One region of the Rothia amarae genome, then DNA from elsewhere that is predicted to be linked to it. Evidence: riboswitches for the same ligand, from Rfam matches in the RefSeq annotation. Region 1 holds a riboswitch; the other holds the start of a gene.

Region 1 (7,386 bases):
GCGAGCAGGCAGATTCAGTAGAAATCTCAACGGACAATGAGCGTCTTAGCCGGATGGCTGGCAGCGCGGGTTATCTGGTAGATGAGCGCATGCTTTTGACCGTGGAGGATCGCCTCATCGAGATTTCCCCTTTTGCCGCTGATATCTGGATTGAGCTCAAAAACCCGCTGACGCCCGATCAGCTGCGTACCAACCTGCAAGAAATCTACGGTCCCATTCCGCAACATGAATTTGATCGGGTTATCGAAGAACTTCGGGTCAGCAGGATTATCCGCTAGCTAGTAGCCTCGCTGTTTTTCAAGACTGTACGTTGAGGTGCTGCCGTCAGCGGCAGAACCATACCTAGGCCCAGGGCAATCACCACCATAATTCCTACGATTCCCCAGATTTGTGCACCTAAGAGGTTCATAAACAGCGCGAATAGTGCGGGAGCGAGGAACGATGCCGCGCGTCCGGTAGTGGAGTAGAGGCCGAAGATTTCGCCTTCCTGCCCGCGTGGAGTTAACCGTGAGAGATAGGTTCGAGATGCAGACTGCGCAGGACCAACAAATGAGCAGAGGAGCAACCCACAAATCCAGAACATGATTTGTTCCTGGCTGAACAGCAAAGGGGTGGCGGCGCAGAGTACCCCAGCCAGTGAGATAATAATGACCATTTTGGGTCCGATGACGTCGTCGAGCTTGCCGCCAATGAGAGCGCCGATGCCTGCCACCACGTTACCGGCGATTGCAAAGATAATGACCTGAGTGGTGGTAAAGCCGAAGGTACCCGCCGCCAAAATGCCACCGTAGGTGAAGACTCCTGTGAGACCATCCCGGAATATTGCCGAGGCGAAGAGGAAATAGAGGGTCTGCGGTGCTTGTTTGAAAAGCCGGCGAATGGTGGAGAACAGTTCTTTGTAGGAGTCTTTGAAACTCATACGCTCGGTGCTTGCCTGCGCTAGCGGCGGATTCAAACGGTCCCGACGGCGCATACTCACCAACAGCGGTATAGAAAGAGCTGTTGCCCAAACGGCGCAGAACACAGCGACCGCGCGGATGTTGAGAGCATCGTTAGAAGGGATACCGAGTAAACCGGTGTTTGAACCCAAACCGATAAAGAACACCAGCACAATTGCTAATGCCACAATGCCACCAAAATAACCCGATGCCCAGCCGATTCCGCTGATGCGCCCGACCGTGTGAGGCGTAGAAATCTGGGGCAGGATGGCGTTGTAATTCACCGTGGCAAATTCGTTCATAATGTTGCCGAGGGCAATCAGAGCTACGCCCAAGTACAGATACGATTCCGAGGGCGCTACAAAGAAGCAGAGCGCCATGAGGATGGATACGGCAAACATGTTGAAACCGAGCCAGAAGGTACGTTTGCCCGAGGTATCAGAACGTTGGCCAGTAATGGGGGCGGTCAATGCAATAAGCAGGCCAGCAAGGGTAAGACCCATAGACATCACCGACGAAGCATGCTCGGGATTCCCAAAATTCTTGGAGGTGAGATAGACGCCGAAGACGAACGTGGTCATGACCGCGTTGAAGGCTGCTCCACCGGCGTCCCACAGCGCCCATGCTGCAATCGTCGATCGGGGTGCTGCGTCACTACTTGCCAGCGGGGGAGCCGCAGAGGGGGCGGTATCGGCGTGCTGAGTTTGAGCTGAAAAGCGTGGTGTCATGGGTCTAACAGTAGCGAGATTCTGGCATTTTTGTGAACGTGCGCCGGGCTGAGAAGAATTGTTTACGTCGATTTCAGATGCGGTAAGACCATCAGCCCGAGCATAAAAAAGTGTGCTTTCTTCCAAAGAGGAAGAAAGCACACTGTGTTTGCGCATGTCAGCAAAGAATTTGCTTAGACTTCGCGCTGTCCTAGTGAGTCTTCAGACTTCTTTGCTTCATATTTTGAAGCTTGACGGCTCACAGCAACCTTAATGATGGTGCCGACTGTACCGGTAATCATTGCCCAGAGGATGATGTCGCGCCAGCGCTCGTCGTCATCGGGGTTCTTGTCTGGAGGATTGTTTCCGGTGACCTTTTTCCAGGTTGCCGAAAGAATTTTGTTGGACAGTGCCACACCACCGAGTGAGGCAACGGTGCCAGCGAGCTGAATTGGATTCATGAGCTTGCCTTTCATGTCGCGATTGATGAGTATCCTTAGCAATTCTACTGGCAACGTGGAAAAATGTCGCGCAGGCGTAAGTCTTCGGTTCTGGGCAGAGTTTTGAGGTGGCGCCAAAACACCTATACTGAATAAGGCTGATGAGCTGAATACGCGACAGCGCGTATTGAACGACAGGGGAGCACCTTCAAAGGGTGCTGAGAGTGCGAAAGCAGACCCTCGAACCTGATCCGGTTAGTACCGGCGTAGGGATGTCGAGTCTCAAGTCCGCAGTATGCGGCTCCCCTTCCTCATATCGTGGAAGGAATCTTAATGGCACGGAATTATTCATTGCGCTGGCGCGTGAACGACATCGTAGTGGCGTCTGTTCTGGCAGTTGCCTGCGGTCTTATTTTTTGGGTCTGGTCGAATGCGATTTACCCGGCGCTGACGGCGGTACTGGCGCTGGCGCCGCAGTTCGCACCTCTTGCCGGTGGTGGTTGGTTACTCGCCGGTGTACTGGGCGGGTTTATTATTCGTAAGCCCGGCGCGGCTCTTTATACTGAGCTACTTGCCGCTATCATTTCTGGGCTGATGGGCACGGAATATTCGTGGATGGTTGCTCTCTCAGGGCTAATCCAAGGAATTGGCGCGGAGATTGTTTTTGCAGTTCTGCTCTACCGCGTATGGAATCTTTCGAGTGCTTTGCTGGCTGCAGCGGTTTCAGGTTTCGCTATGGGATTCTCCGAAATCCTCATTTACTACGCGTCGGAAGTAACCGGCACTAACGCTGTGATTTATGTGGTGTGTTCGATGATTTCTGGCATGGTTTTTGCTGGCTTGCTCTCGTGGATTATCACCAAGGCACTGGCTAAGACCGGGGTACTTTCTTCCTTGGCATCGGGTAGGGTTCAGCGCACTCGAAGCGAAATCCGCTAGGGGATATCGTGCAGACTTCTCCGGTTCCGTCTTTTCGCTCTGATACTTCTTCCGGTGCGTCGATTGTCGCTGAAAATTTTGGCTGGCACTATCCTACACATGCCCAACCAGTCATCTCAGGGATTAACCTGCGTATTGAACCGGGAGAAAAAGTACTCTTGCTGGGTCCTTCAGGCGCGGGAAAGACTACCCTGCTACACGCGATCGGCGGGTTGTTGCATGACGAAGACGGTGAGTCTCAGCTGGGCACCCTCACCCTCAACGGGTATACACCTGAGGATGCCCGTGGAGTGAGCGGTCTGATGCAACAGGATCCCGAATCGTCGGTAGTTTTAGCGAGAGTGGGCGACGACGTCGCGTTCGGGCCGGAGAATCTGCAGGTGCCTCACCAGGAAATCTGGCGCAGAGTCGATGAATCGTTAGCTGCGGTGGGATTAGAGCACCTGGCGCTGGATCATTCCACCTCAGCGCTTTCGGGCGGGCAGAAGCAACGCCTGGGGCTAGCGGGAATTTTGGCGATGCACGCCGGGGCAATTTTGTTGGATGAACCCACCGCTAACCTTGACCCTGAAGGTGTAAAAGAGGTTCGCGATGCCGTGCTGCGGGCTCAGCGTCTGACCGGTGCCACGCTCGTTGTGATTGAGCACCGGGTAGAAATCTGGGCGGAGTATGTGGACCGGGTCATTGTGGTGAACCGCAACGGTATAACTCACGATGGAACACCTCTGCAGGTATTGCAGGACGCACGGGCTGAGCTGATTGCCGCCGGCGTCTGGGTTCCGGATTACTCACCTGAGTTTCCAGCACGGGAAGCGGTAGCCGGTGATGTATTGATTACGGCGGAGAAAATTGCCGTGACCCGGCAGAACCCTTCCCGCCGCATCATCAAAAATCGGCGCGCAGATTTGCTAGCTGGTCGCTCACCTCATCTTGGCTTGCAACCGGTTGCCCAGAATCTCAGCGTTCAGGTGCGAGCTGGTGAACACCTGGGAATCTTGGGGCCTAACGGCTCCGGTAAATCTACTTTTGCACTCACCCTTGCCGGGTTGCTCCTGCCGGTGGCGGGTGAACTGACAGCAAGTCCTGAACTGAGCCAGGGCGTAGATATGAAAGATCCAGCCCTGAGAAGCGATATAGCCTCATGGAAACCGGCGGATCTCGCCTCCCGTATTGGGCTGGTATTTCAGGAACCCGAACAGCAGTTCATCCGATCCACCGTACGGGAAGAACTAGAGTTTGGACCCCGTCATATTGCCCGTTCTCGTAGACAACCTGTGGATGAAACGCAGTTACACGTGCGCGTCGAAGAATTGCTAGAGCGGCTGCGGCTTAAACATGTGGAGAGCGCAAACCCTTTCACATTATCTGGCGGTGAAAAACGTCGGCTCTCGGTTGCCACGGCGTTGGCTAGTGCTCCACGCGTCCTGGTTCTTGATGAACCTACGTTTGGCCAAGACGCTAATACTTGGAAAGAGCTAGTTCTTCTAATTCGCGAGTTGCTCGATGAATCGGTGGCGGTCATTTCAGTGACCCACGATCTTGATTTTGTGCGAGCTGTAGGTGGACGAACGTTCGTTCTTGACTCAACACATCGAGTTTCGACGGACGCCGCATCAAGGAGGGCACTGTGAGCGCACCTTTACTCTCGTCCACGGACTTATTCGCACCAGCTCCAGCCCGTACCGGGCGGCTGGGACAGCTCAACGCCGGCGTCAAACTTCTGGCAACCCTTTTGATGACTATCGGGCTCCTGCTTGTTAAAGACTGGGTGAGCGTTGGCTCGATTTTCTTGCTTGAACTGGTTGCCCTCAGATTGTTAGGGCTGAACCCCCTCAAACTGCTGGGCACCTTCTGGCCTATTCTGTTTGCCGCGCTACTCTCGGGCTGGTCTACCTCATTGCTCGTCGAAAAAACCGGAGAAACTCTGATTCACTGGGGCGTTCTCTGGATTACGACAGATTCTTTAACGGTGGGTGTAACTCTTGCCCTGCGCGGGCTAGCTCTAGCGCTTCCCGGCCTCATGCTGATTACCACCACCGACCCCACCGACATCGCCGATTCCCTAGCACAGACCGCAAAATTGCCCGCGCGATTTGTGCTGGCAGCGCTCGCCTCCTTGCGACTCGTGGGTCTCATGATGAGCGAATGGAACGTACTGGGGCAAGCCCGACGCGCTCGCGGTTTGGGCTCTCATGATAGCCTGTGGCAACGGCTTAAAACGCTGGTGGGACAGACCTTTGCTTTACTGGTCCAGGCAATTCGCAGAGGAACCCGGTTAGCGACCACAATGGAGGCGCGCGGATTCGGATCCGGCAAACGAACATGGGCGCGAGTGCCTACCTATAGCCGAGCTGACTTGTGGTTTTTCGTGGGGGCGCTCGCTATTTGTGCGGCAGGCATAGGTCTATCGGCCACTGCCGGTACCCTGCTGTGGATGTGGCAGTAACCGAACCTGAAAAGCTACCCCTGGGCGAGGTAGTCCAAGAGCTCGGCGGTGAACTCCTCGTTGTGCCGTAGGGGATTGCCGTTGAGGTGGGTCACCGGTGCAAGTAGACGAACAGAGGATGCTAACCATACGCCGTCTGCCTCATACAAATCCTGGGGATAGAGCGGCCCGAATCCTAGCGCCCAGCCGTTTTTCTGCGCTGCCTTGAAAATTGCCCCCTGAGTAGTGCCGGGCAGAATCCCGTGGTTAGGTTCGGGGGTGAGCAGAGTCTTAACCCCGTTGTTTACCCGCGCCACGATGACCGAGCTGGTAGCTCCTTCAAGGATGCGGCGGTCATCGGTTACAAAGATGACGTCATCTGCACCCTGCTTTTTGGCGTAGCGTAAAACCGCCATATTGAGCGCGTAGGAGAGCGTTTTAGCGCCGGTGAGAAGCCAGGGGTAGCTACCGTCCTCTGCTGGGTCATGCCCGCGTGGCAGAGTAAGTGCTTTGACGCCGTTTGTGCGCTGCTCGAGGGTAGATTGCGGCGCTGGAGCTACAGTAATCCAGCTGTGAGCACCTTCCTCGGCAGTACCGCGGGAAATAATAATTTTGACAACGTGTTCTTCGGAGCCCAGCACCGTTTGTGGGCCCTCTGCAGCTTCTTTGAGCCCCAGCTCAATCGCCTGGGTTAACGCATTCTGATTGGGGGCCGGTAAATCCAACATGCGGGCAGAATTGGTGAGCCGACTCAGGTGCATATCGAGCTTGCGTACTGTGCGATTGGCGGCAAGCATGGTTTCGAAGACGCCGTCGCCGCGCGTCAATCCCTGGTCTTCAATGTTGATGAGAGGCTTAGACGCATCTACCAGAACACCGTTAGGGTGGCGTTCGGTGAGCATTACAACTGTTGTCATGGTCACTATTCTAACTCTGTTGGCGGATGATGAAATCAGCGGTTGAGTAGTGGTGTTCCTGGGTTTTAAAGAGCTCTTGCTCCTGTTGCGCCCATATATCCCAGAAGGGGCGGTAGGTTTCCCCATCGCGCACCAGGGCTGCGGCTTTTCGTTCGTGGTCGGGGCGTTCGACCCAGCATGTGATATCGAGGTCGGCGCAGAAAGCACCCACGCCCTCGCCAATCAAGATGGCGGGCTCGACTGGTTCTTGCTTTATACATAACTTTTGGCGGGGCAGGGGTGTTGACGTTTCCCAGTCCCATCCAGTCCAGGTGCCACAGTCAGATTCGCGCAGTTGATTAACTAATGAAGACCAGTCGGCAATAGCAGGTGCAAGCCCCTCCCACCCCTGATACATATCTTCTAGGTGAAAAAGCGTGACAGCCGGAAAGTCAGCACCTAATAAATGCGCAAGATTTGCAGCGAGGGTTGTTTTGCCGGCGCCCGAGCGTCCATCGATACCCACGACGAGCAATTTGTTGGTCTGACGTGCGCGTTCGCAAATGTGATCGCGCAAAAGATTGACTGCATCATCTTCGGCGATGATTTGGGGTGATGAAATGCGCATGACAGCTTCCTGAAAATAACGAGAAAAGTACACAATTTCAGCAAAAATACACGTTCGAGCTTGTACTTTTGCCGGAAGAATGTACTTTTGTGGGGCCGCCTTGTTCCTTTAGTCTTCAATCTCCTTTTTGACATGCTCAATTACACCGGGAACGGCGTTTTTAATCATGTCAAAAGTTGTATAGAAGTCTTCCTGACTGCCGTACCAGGGGTCGTAGATTCCCAAAGAATCGTGTTCTTGGTCTGCAACTTCAGGGTCGAACTCGCGCATAAGATGGATTTTTTTGCGTTGCTCATCGGTGCTCGCCATGCGCATGAGTGCACGATAGTGGTTTAGGTCCATCGCCAAAATCAGGTCTTGGGCATCGAGCTGGGATGCGGTGAACTGCTGGGCACGATGAGCGGAGGTATTGA
Region 2 (7,386 bases), on a different contig from region 1:
GAGGAACTGCGGTTTTCGCATCGGGGCTGAACACCAGCACTTTTATGAAGGTTGTTCAGCTCATTGAGTACTCCCAGGACGCACTCGCTACAATTGGGGATCACATTGTTACGTTGTCTACTGACGAAGATTTACCAGCCCACGGTGAAGCCATTACCGCCCGTACCCGAGGAAATAACGCATGATTTGCCCTTATTGTCGGCACCCCGATTCCCGAGTGGTTGACTCGCGTACATCCGACGACGGCGCAGCAATTCGCCGGCGCCGCCAGTGCGCTGAATGTGGGCGCAGATTCTCTACGGTGGAAACCACCTCTGTTTCGGTCATCAAACGTTCAGGTGTAACTGAGCCGTTTAACCGCCAGAAAATTATCTCTGGCGTGCGCAAAGCATGCCAGGGGCGGCCAGTCTCCCAAGATGATTTGGCAAAGCTGGCACAGGAGGTGGAAGAGAGAATCCGTGCTCGCGGGCTTGCAGAAATTGATGCCCATGAAGTCGGGCTCACCATTCTAGAACCGCTCTCCAAGCTTGATACCGTAGCTTTTTTGCGTTTCGCCAGTGTCTACCAGGCCTTCGATAATCTGGAAGACTTTGAAAAAGCAATCGCTGACCTGCGTAAAGAGCGGGTTGACACTCCTGCTCCTGTAAAAGAAGAAGGGAGCGCAGAGGAACGGAATTCTCCGGTTAATAAGACGGTGAAGAAATCCAAGACATCGTCTTCCGGCGAAATAGACCAGCCGACTCTGCTCTAACTGGTTTAAAGTCCCTGTCTTGCCCGGGGGGAAGGGGCGAGACTCTAACGGGGATCAATCAGTAGAGCTTGGGTAAAGAAATCTGCTTCGAGGGAGCAGGCACGTACGAAAGCGTTACGGGCTTGCTCCCTTTGTGCATTTGAGGCGTGTGTGAGCTGGTGCTCCATCACTTCGAGTGTTTGAGCAGTGGCACGCAAAAATTCTTCGTCCCGGTAAGTCCCTATCCACAGTTTGTAGGGGTGGTCATCCGCGATTTCTTCTGGAAGGTACTCCGAAAGCTGGGCATACAACCAGAAACAAGGGAGTATCGCAGCAACTCCTACAACATAGTCGGAAGCCACTTCAGCCCTTAAAAAGTCAGTGTAAGCAAGGGTAAGGGGAGAAGGCTCCACAATGTTTGGCAGAGGGAACTTTCGATGCATTTCCTGCTCCACCGTAATAGTCTGGGTGACCGCCTTCGCCCACATCTTTCGCTCCTCCTCATGAGGGGCGAGGGAAGAGAGCCGCGACAATACAGAGCTGTAGACCTGCAAATAGTAGTCGTCTTGCTCCACATAGAAATGGAACTGTTCTGCGTTGAGAGTACCTTGCATCAAAGCGGGAACAATGCTCTCCTGCGAAAATCGGTCCAACGCATCGCCTGCTAATTCCCACAATTGCTGGGTAAATGGTCCTGCTGCGGGCACAACAGCTTGTCTTCTAGATGGTGAAGAGATGGTGCTATGGGGAACCTGCAGTGAGAACTGGGCCTGGCGGCGGAGGCGGTGGAAATGATCGAGGGGGCCATTACCATGACCCACTTGTAGATTTTCACCAAACTCGAGTGCTTCTCTTACCCACGCTGTCGACCACTGGACGGCGTCGGGCAAGGAATCTCCGTTAGCGATACGGCAGGCTAATGATGATGAGAGCGAACAACCCGTTCCATGAGAGGCAGTAGTGGTAATTTGGGGGGACTTTGCATGGGCTATCACACTGCTCGTACCTACCAGGAAGTTGCCCTTATCCTTGCCGGGTAGATGTCCACCTTTAGCCAATACCAAAGAACCGGTGCTTTGCGCCAGTTCCTGGGCTTGTTTAACCATATCGTCCGGATTTTTTGCAGGCGGCTGATGTAGTAGGAACGCCAACTCGTCGAGATTCGGGGTAATGATGCTGGCTCGATGGAGTAGCTCATGAGACACCGAATCTGCCAGCGCATCGCCAGAGGAAGCAACCATCACCGGGTCAACAATAATCGGAACCTCGGGCTTCTGGGTAGAGAAAAAAACCTCATCCAGCCACTCAACCACCATTTGAGTTGAGGTTTCATCTGCTAGCATCCCGATTTTGACGGCGTCAATAACTACATCATCTGAGACTGCCTTAAGCTGCGCTCGCAAGAACTCTGGCTCAGGGGTGTGTACCTGTTGCACGCCCTGTGTATTTTGTACGACCAAGGAAGTTATAACTCCCATGCCGTAACCTCCAGCAGCTGCAATGGCTTTGAGGTCTGCGTGCAATCCTGCACCACCCGTTGGGTCAGTGCCAGCGATAGAGAGTACTCGGGGAATCATTGTTTATTCTTCCTTCGGGGAAGGGGCAAAAGAAGATGGCGTATGGCTCGTAACCTGGGGTGGATGAGCGCTCAGAGTGAGAGCCGCTAGGCGGGGATTTTCGGCAGACATGATGGCAGAGACCACACAGACACCGTCCACCGTGGTTTGACGCACTGCATTGATATTGCTGCTAGTAATTCCACCAATGGCGACCGATGCTAAAGAGTTCTGGGCAGCTCGCCGGGCGAGTTTCTGTAATCCTGTGATGCCCAGAGGAGCACCGGCGTCTAACTTGGTAGAGGTGGCGAACACCGGGCCTAATCCCAGAACATCCGGGCGAATTGTAGTATCGAGTACAGCGTCCAATTCTGCTTCTGAACCCACCGACAAGCCGATACGAGGACTCGGTCCGAGCAACTCTCTCGCTTGGTGAAGGGGCATGTCGTCCTGACCAATGTGGACGTCAAAACCAAAGCGGGCTGCGATGTGTACGCGGTCGTTGACAACGACGTCGACCCCGTGTGGTCGCGCTACTTCAGCAACAGAGAGCAAAAGTTGGGTAAAAGTTGCATCGTCAGCATGTTTATCGCGCACCTGAACCACAGTGACACCACCTGCGATGGCTTGCTCCACAATCCCTGCTACGTTCTGCCACCCACCTGCCTGCACTGAATCGGTCACTAAATAGAGACCAAAATCTAGGGGAGGACGGCTCATGACTACGACTCCTCGATTTCTGCCATGTTGGGCAAAGAAGCATAAAGCGCATCTATCCATTGAGCATGAAAAGTTCCAGGCCCGTTGGAATGCTTGGCCGCGTGTTCAGCAGCAGTAGCGTAAGCAGCATGGGCTGCTACCGCTGCATCATGATAATAATCCGTGGAGGCTGTATAGGCGGCAACCACTGCTCCGAGTGAACAACCGGTACCTATCACCAGCGGCATGAGCTCGCTACCGCCTCTAATTTTTGTGATACGGTGCGCTGAAACAATAATGTCTGTTGCACCAGAAATCGCTACAACACCACCAGTAATTTCTGCCAGGGCGCTCGCCGCCTCAAGCGCCGATTCAGGGCAATCGGTGGAGTCGACTCCACGCCCACCTTGCGCCTGCGTGCGTGTTACCGCGGCGTGAAGGTTAATAACCTCTGAGGCATTAGCGCGTATAACTGCCGGATTGGCGTAGACCAAGGAGCTGGCAAGCTCGGTGCGCACTGTTAAACCGCCTACCGCGACCGGATCCAATACCCAAGGAGTCCCTAGCTCGCGTGCCACTTTAACCGCCGAACGCATGGCATCAATCATCGGCGGATCTGGATTCCCAACATTCACTAGGACGGCAGAGGCTACCGCAGCAAACTGTTCGGCTTCTTCCGGATGGCTGACCATCGCAGGAGATGCTCCTACCGCTAGCAGCACATCTGCGGTGATTTCTTGAACCACCGAGTTGGTCAGACAATGCACCAAAGGATTCGTGGCGCGGACAGAATGGTGTATAGATTCAAGGCTTGGATGCGACGAAGTCATTTCCACATTCCCTTCGCTAGTTCTAACTAGATCAGGTTCAACGGGTGTAATCTCAGCGCTTCTTCGGTAAAGCGCACCCCGTGTGACACCTCACCATAGTAGCAACAAAACAATCTGGAGTGAATGAACATCACAAAATTTCAGCCATGGAAAGCAAAAGGTGCGGATGTTCCGTGAACATCCGCACCTTTGTATCCTAACGATCAGCTGACTCTTAGTCGACATCCTCCACAGTCTGGGTCCAGCCAGCAGCCCAGAGCGCTGCACCGACGATACCGGCATTGTTGCGCAGGGTTGCCATGACGATGGGGGTCTCTACTTCATCTTCAAAGTAGGGAAGGAACTTATCGGGATTCTTCGAAACGCCGCCACCGATCACGAACAAATCGGGGGAGAACAGCATCTCAACATGGGTAAAGTAGCGGCGCAGACGTTTACCGTACTTCTTCCAGGAGAGATCCTCGCGTTCGCGGGCACGTGCTGAAGCACGCGATTCGGCGTCCTCCCCATCGATTTCCAGGTGGCCCAGCTCTGTGTTGGGAACAAGCTGACCGTTGATAATGAGGGCAGAGCCGATGCCGGTGCCCAGAGTAATCACGGCGATCAGACCGTCTTTGTCTTTGCCCTGCCCGTAGTGAGCTTCGGCGAGTCCGGCGGCATCGGCGTCATTGAGGCCATACACGCGGCGTCCACCTAGCGCCTTGGACATGATGCCTTCCAAATCAGCACCAATCCAAGTTTCGTCTACGTTGGCAGCGGAGAGAGTACGACCGTTTTTGACGACGGCGGGAAAGTCGATACCTATGGGAGAATCGGGTGCAGGCGCGAGGTCGCGGGACTGTAGTTCTTCCACAATCTGCACTACAACCTCGGCGCAAGCCTCGGGTGTCGCCGGTGAAGGAGTGGGAATGCGGAAGCGGTCCGACACCAGGTTACCGGTGCGGATATCGACAATACCGCCCTTCATGCCGGTTCCCCCGATATCAATGCCGATGGCAAGATCAGCGGGAGTAGGTTTGGTGACCTCTACCTGAATTTCTACGGTTTCGGTAACAGTTTCAGTCATGAGTTCTATCTTTCGGGTTAGGAAATGGTGGGAAGGGTAAGAATATCTGCGCCGTCTTGGGTGACCACGAGGGTGTGCTCGAATTGGGCAGTGCGCTTGCGGTCGCGGGTGACGACCGTCCAATCGTCCTCCCACATATCCCAGGCAATCTCACCGAGGGTGAGCATAGGTTCAATAGTGAATATCATGCCCGGTTCCATCACGGTGTTGTATGCCGGAGCTGCGTCGTAGTGAGGCACAATGAGTCCCGAGTGGAACTCACGGCCTACGCCGTGACCGGTGAAATCGCGCACCACACCGTAGCCAAATCGTGCGGCATATTTTTCGATAACGCGGCCAATCACGTTGATTTCTCGCCCGGGTTTGACCGCCTTGATAGCGCGGCGTAGGGATTCTTCGGTGCGCTCAACGAGCAGGCGTGATTCTTCGTCTACATCGCCCACTAGCAGGGTTACATTGGTGTCTCCGTGGACGCCGTTCTTATAGGCGGTGACATCTAGATTGAGAATATCGCCGTCTTCTAGAACGGTGGAGTCGGGGATACCGTGGCAGATAACTTCGTTGAGAGAAGTGCAGACTGCTTTGGTGTATCCGCGGTAGTCGACGGTCGAAGGGTAGGCGTCGTGGTCGCAGATGTACTCGTGAATAAGCACATCAATCTGATCGGTAGTTGTTCCGGGCTGGGCAATTTTCGATGCTTCAACAATGGCATTGGCAGCTATCTCACCGGCGGCACGCACCATCTCAATTTCCTCGGGAGTGTACATGTTGGAGTCATTCCCCTCGTTCGCCTCTGCTTTGCCCACGTATTCGGGGCGTTCGATGTGGGCGGGAACGGAGCGCATAGGGGCAATGACGCCGGGGCGTAGGTTGCCCAGGGGCGCCTTGCCGGGTTCGGCGGGTAAGTTATGTGAAGCAGGAGTTGTAGCCATACCCTCTATCTTAAACCTTGTGGCAGGGTAAGGGTGTTGAGGTGATGTTTCAAGCTCAGAATCTTTTGCCAACCGAGAGGCGAAGAGGAGCTGGACAGAGCTCACCCAAGCGGTTGGATTGAACACGCTATGATAGAAAAGTAAGCAGATTCACTGAATGCATTTCATTAAACTCAAGGAGTAAACATGGCTATTGAAGATTTGAGCGGTGCCCGCGACGAAAAGTTCTGGTACAACCTTTCCACCGGTCAGGTAGAGAAAGGACAGCAGTCTAAGATAACTGAGCTGTGGGGACCTTTTGATACGGCTGAAGAAGCTTCGCACGCGATGGAAAAGGCAAAAGCACGCAACGAAGAACTTGATGCCCAGAAGGATTCCTGGCTCTAGAATTTAATCGTTTCGCTGTTGAGCGAGAAGGTTTTTTAAACTTCAGGACGGTCACTACTGGTGAAGTAGTGACCGCCATTTTGCGCCGACATTAGGATTTAGCGGGGTGCAGAAATGCCCTGCTATAGATAGCGAAGAGTTCCTGGGAAGGGGCATAGCCTCTCTCACGTGCTGGGAAGGTCTTCTCAAACTGTTCGGCAGCTTCCGCATCTATCTGAAAGAGCGGGCTTTCGCTATAGACCCACCGTTGTCCGCCGAGTGAGCCTTCTGTGAGTTCTAGAACCAGAAGCGCCATCGGAAAAGATCCGTCGGCTATGCAGACCTTAAAATCGAGGCAGGCGCGGAATCCGCTACCGACGTAATTTTCTGGGTTGCCCATAATAACAACAGCTTCGTAGCCCAGCGCTTTAGCTCGTTCAAAACTCTCTTGCATGAGCATCTTGCCGATGCCTCTCCGCTGATAGCCAGGGTGCACCGCTAAGGGGCCGAAGGTCACGATTTTCTTTTCCTCACCCGCATCATTTTTCAGAGTGGACATCGTATACATGATGTTTCCCACCAGCTTGCCGTCAACTTCGGCAACCAGAGCCAGCTCGGGCACGAAATCTTCATGGGTACGCATGACGTGCACCAGATAGTGTTCGTTGCAGCCAGGCTGAAAAACGTTCCAGAAAGCATCCCGGTTAAGATTTTCAACTGCTTCATAGTCAGCGGAAGCCTCTAAACGGATCTCAACATTCACCTTTAGTGCTCCTTTAGTCATCAAAGCGATGCTCGGCAGCAGGGTAGGCTCCGGAGCGGACGTCGGCACGGTAGGCGCGAGCGCCGTCCTGAATTGTGTCAAAGAGGTTGGCGTACTGTTTGACGAAGCGGGCCATCTTGCCCTGGCGTAGGCCAAACATGTCTTGCCAGACCAAAACCTGACCGGTGGTTGCGCCACCGGCGCCAATTCCGATGGTGGGGATTTCCACGATGCGTTCAACCTCGGCGGCGACGTCTGATCGGAGCATTTCCATCAGAATGCAGAAAGCGCCTGCTTCTTCCATGAGTCGGGCCGTTTCTACAACCTTTGCCCCTGTTTCGCCGCGCCCCTGCACTCGATAACCGCCCAGAGCGTGTTCAGACTGGGGTGTGAATCCGATATGCGCCATGACAGGGATACCAGCTTGAGCAACCGCGCGGACGT

What was found. Region 1 has a riboswitch for thiamine pyrophosphate ahead of ACFR81_RS05625 (ECF transporter S component). Riboswitches for the same ligand answer to the same signal wherever they lie in the genome.
Region 2: another riboswitch for thiamine pyrophosphate. It lies ahead of thiM (hydroxyethylthiazole kinase); the one in region 1 lies ahead of ACFR81_RS05625 (ECF transporter S component).

Annotation. Positions count from the first base shown of each region.
Region 1 covers NZ_JBHUCN010000009.1:173,289-180,674, reverse strand. The annotation lists gene ACFR81_RS05640 (hypothetical protein) at 1-278, shown strand, start outside; gene ACFR81_RS05635 (MFS transporter) at 275-1,822, opposite strand; gene ACFR81_RS05630 (DUF4235 domain-containing protein) at 1,840-2,106, opposite strand; TPP riboswitch at 2,273-2,375, shown strand; gene ACFR81_RS05625 (ECF transporter S component) at 2,419-3,024, shown strand; gene ACFR81_RS05620 (ABC transporter ATP-binding protein) at 3,033-4,655, shown strand; gene ACFR81_RS05615 (energy-coupling factor transporter transmembrane component T family protein) at 4,652-5,470, shown strand; gene ACFR81_RS05610 (aminodeoxychorismate lyase) at 5,485-6,366, opposite strand; gene ACFR81_RS05605 (nucleoside/nucleotide kinase family protein) at 6,377-6,973, opposite strand; gene ACFR81_RS05600 (low molecular weight protein-tyrosine-phosphatase) at 7,082-7,386, opposite strand, start outside.
Region 2 covers NZ_JBHUCN010000005.1:191,696-199,081, reverse strand. The annotation lists gene hisD (histidinol dehydrogenase) at 1-185, shown strand, start outside; gene nrdR (transcriptional regulator NrdR) at 182-751, shown strand; gene ACFR81_RS02270 (bifunctional hydroxymethylpyrimidine kinase/phosphomethylpyrimidine kinase) at 796-2,307, opposite strand; gene thiE (thiamine phosphate synthase) at 2,311-3,006, opposite strand; gene thiM (hydroxyethylthiazole kinase) at 3,009-3,815, opposite strand; TPP riboswitch at 3,806-3,906, opposite strand; gene ppgK (polyphosphate--glucose phosphotransferase) at 4,030-4,881, opposite strand; gene map (type I methionyl aminopeptidase) at 4,899-5,813, opposite strand; gene ACFR81_RS02245 (hypothetical protein) at 6,000-6,200, shown strand; gene ACFR81_RS02240 (GNAT family N-acetyltransferase) at 6,292-6,942, opposite strand; gene panB (3-methyl-2-oxobutanoate hydroxymethyltransferase) at 6,956-7,386, opposite strand, start outside.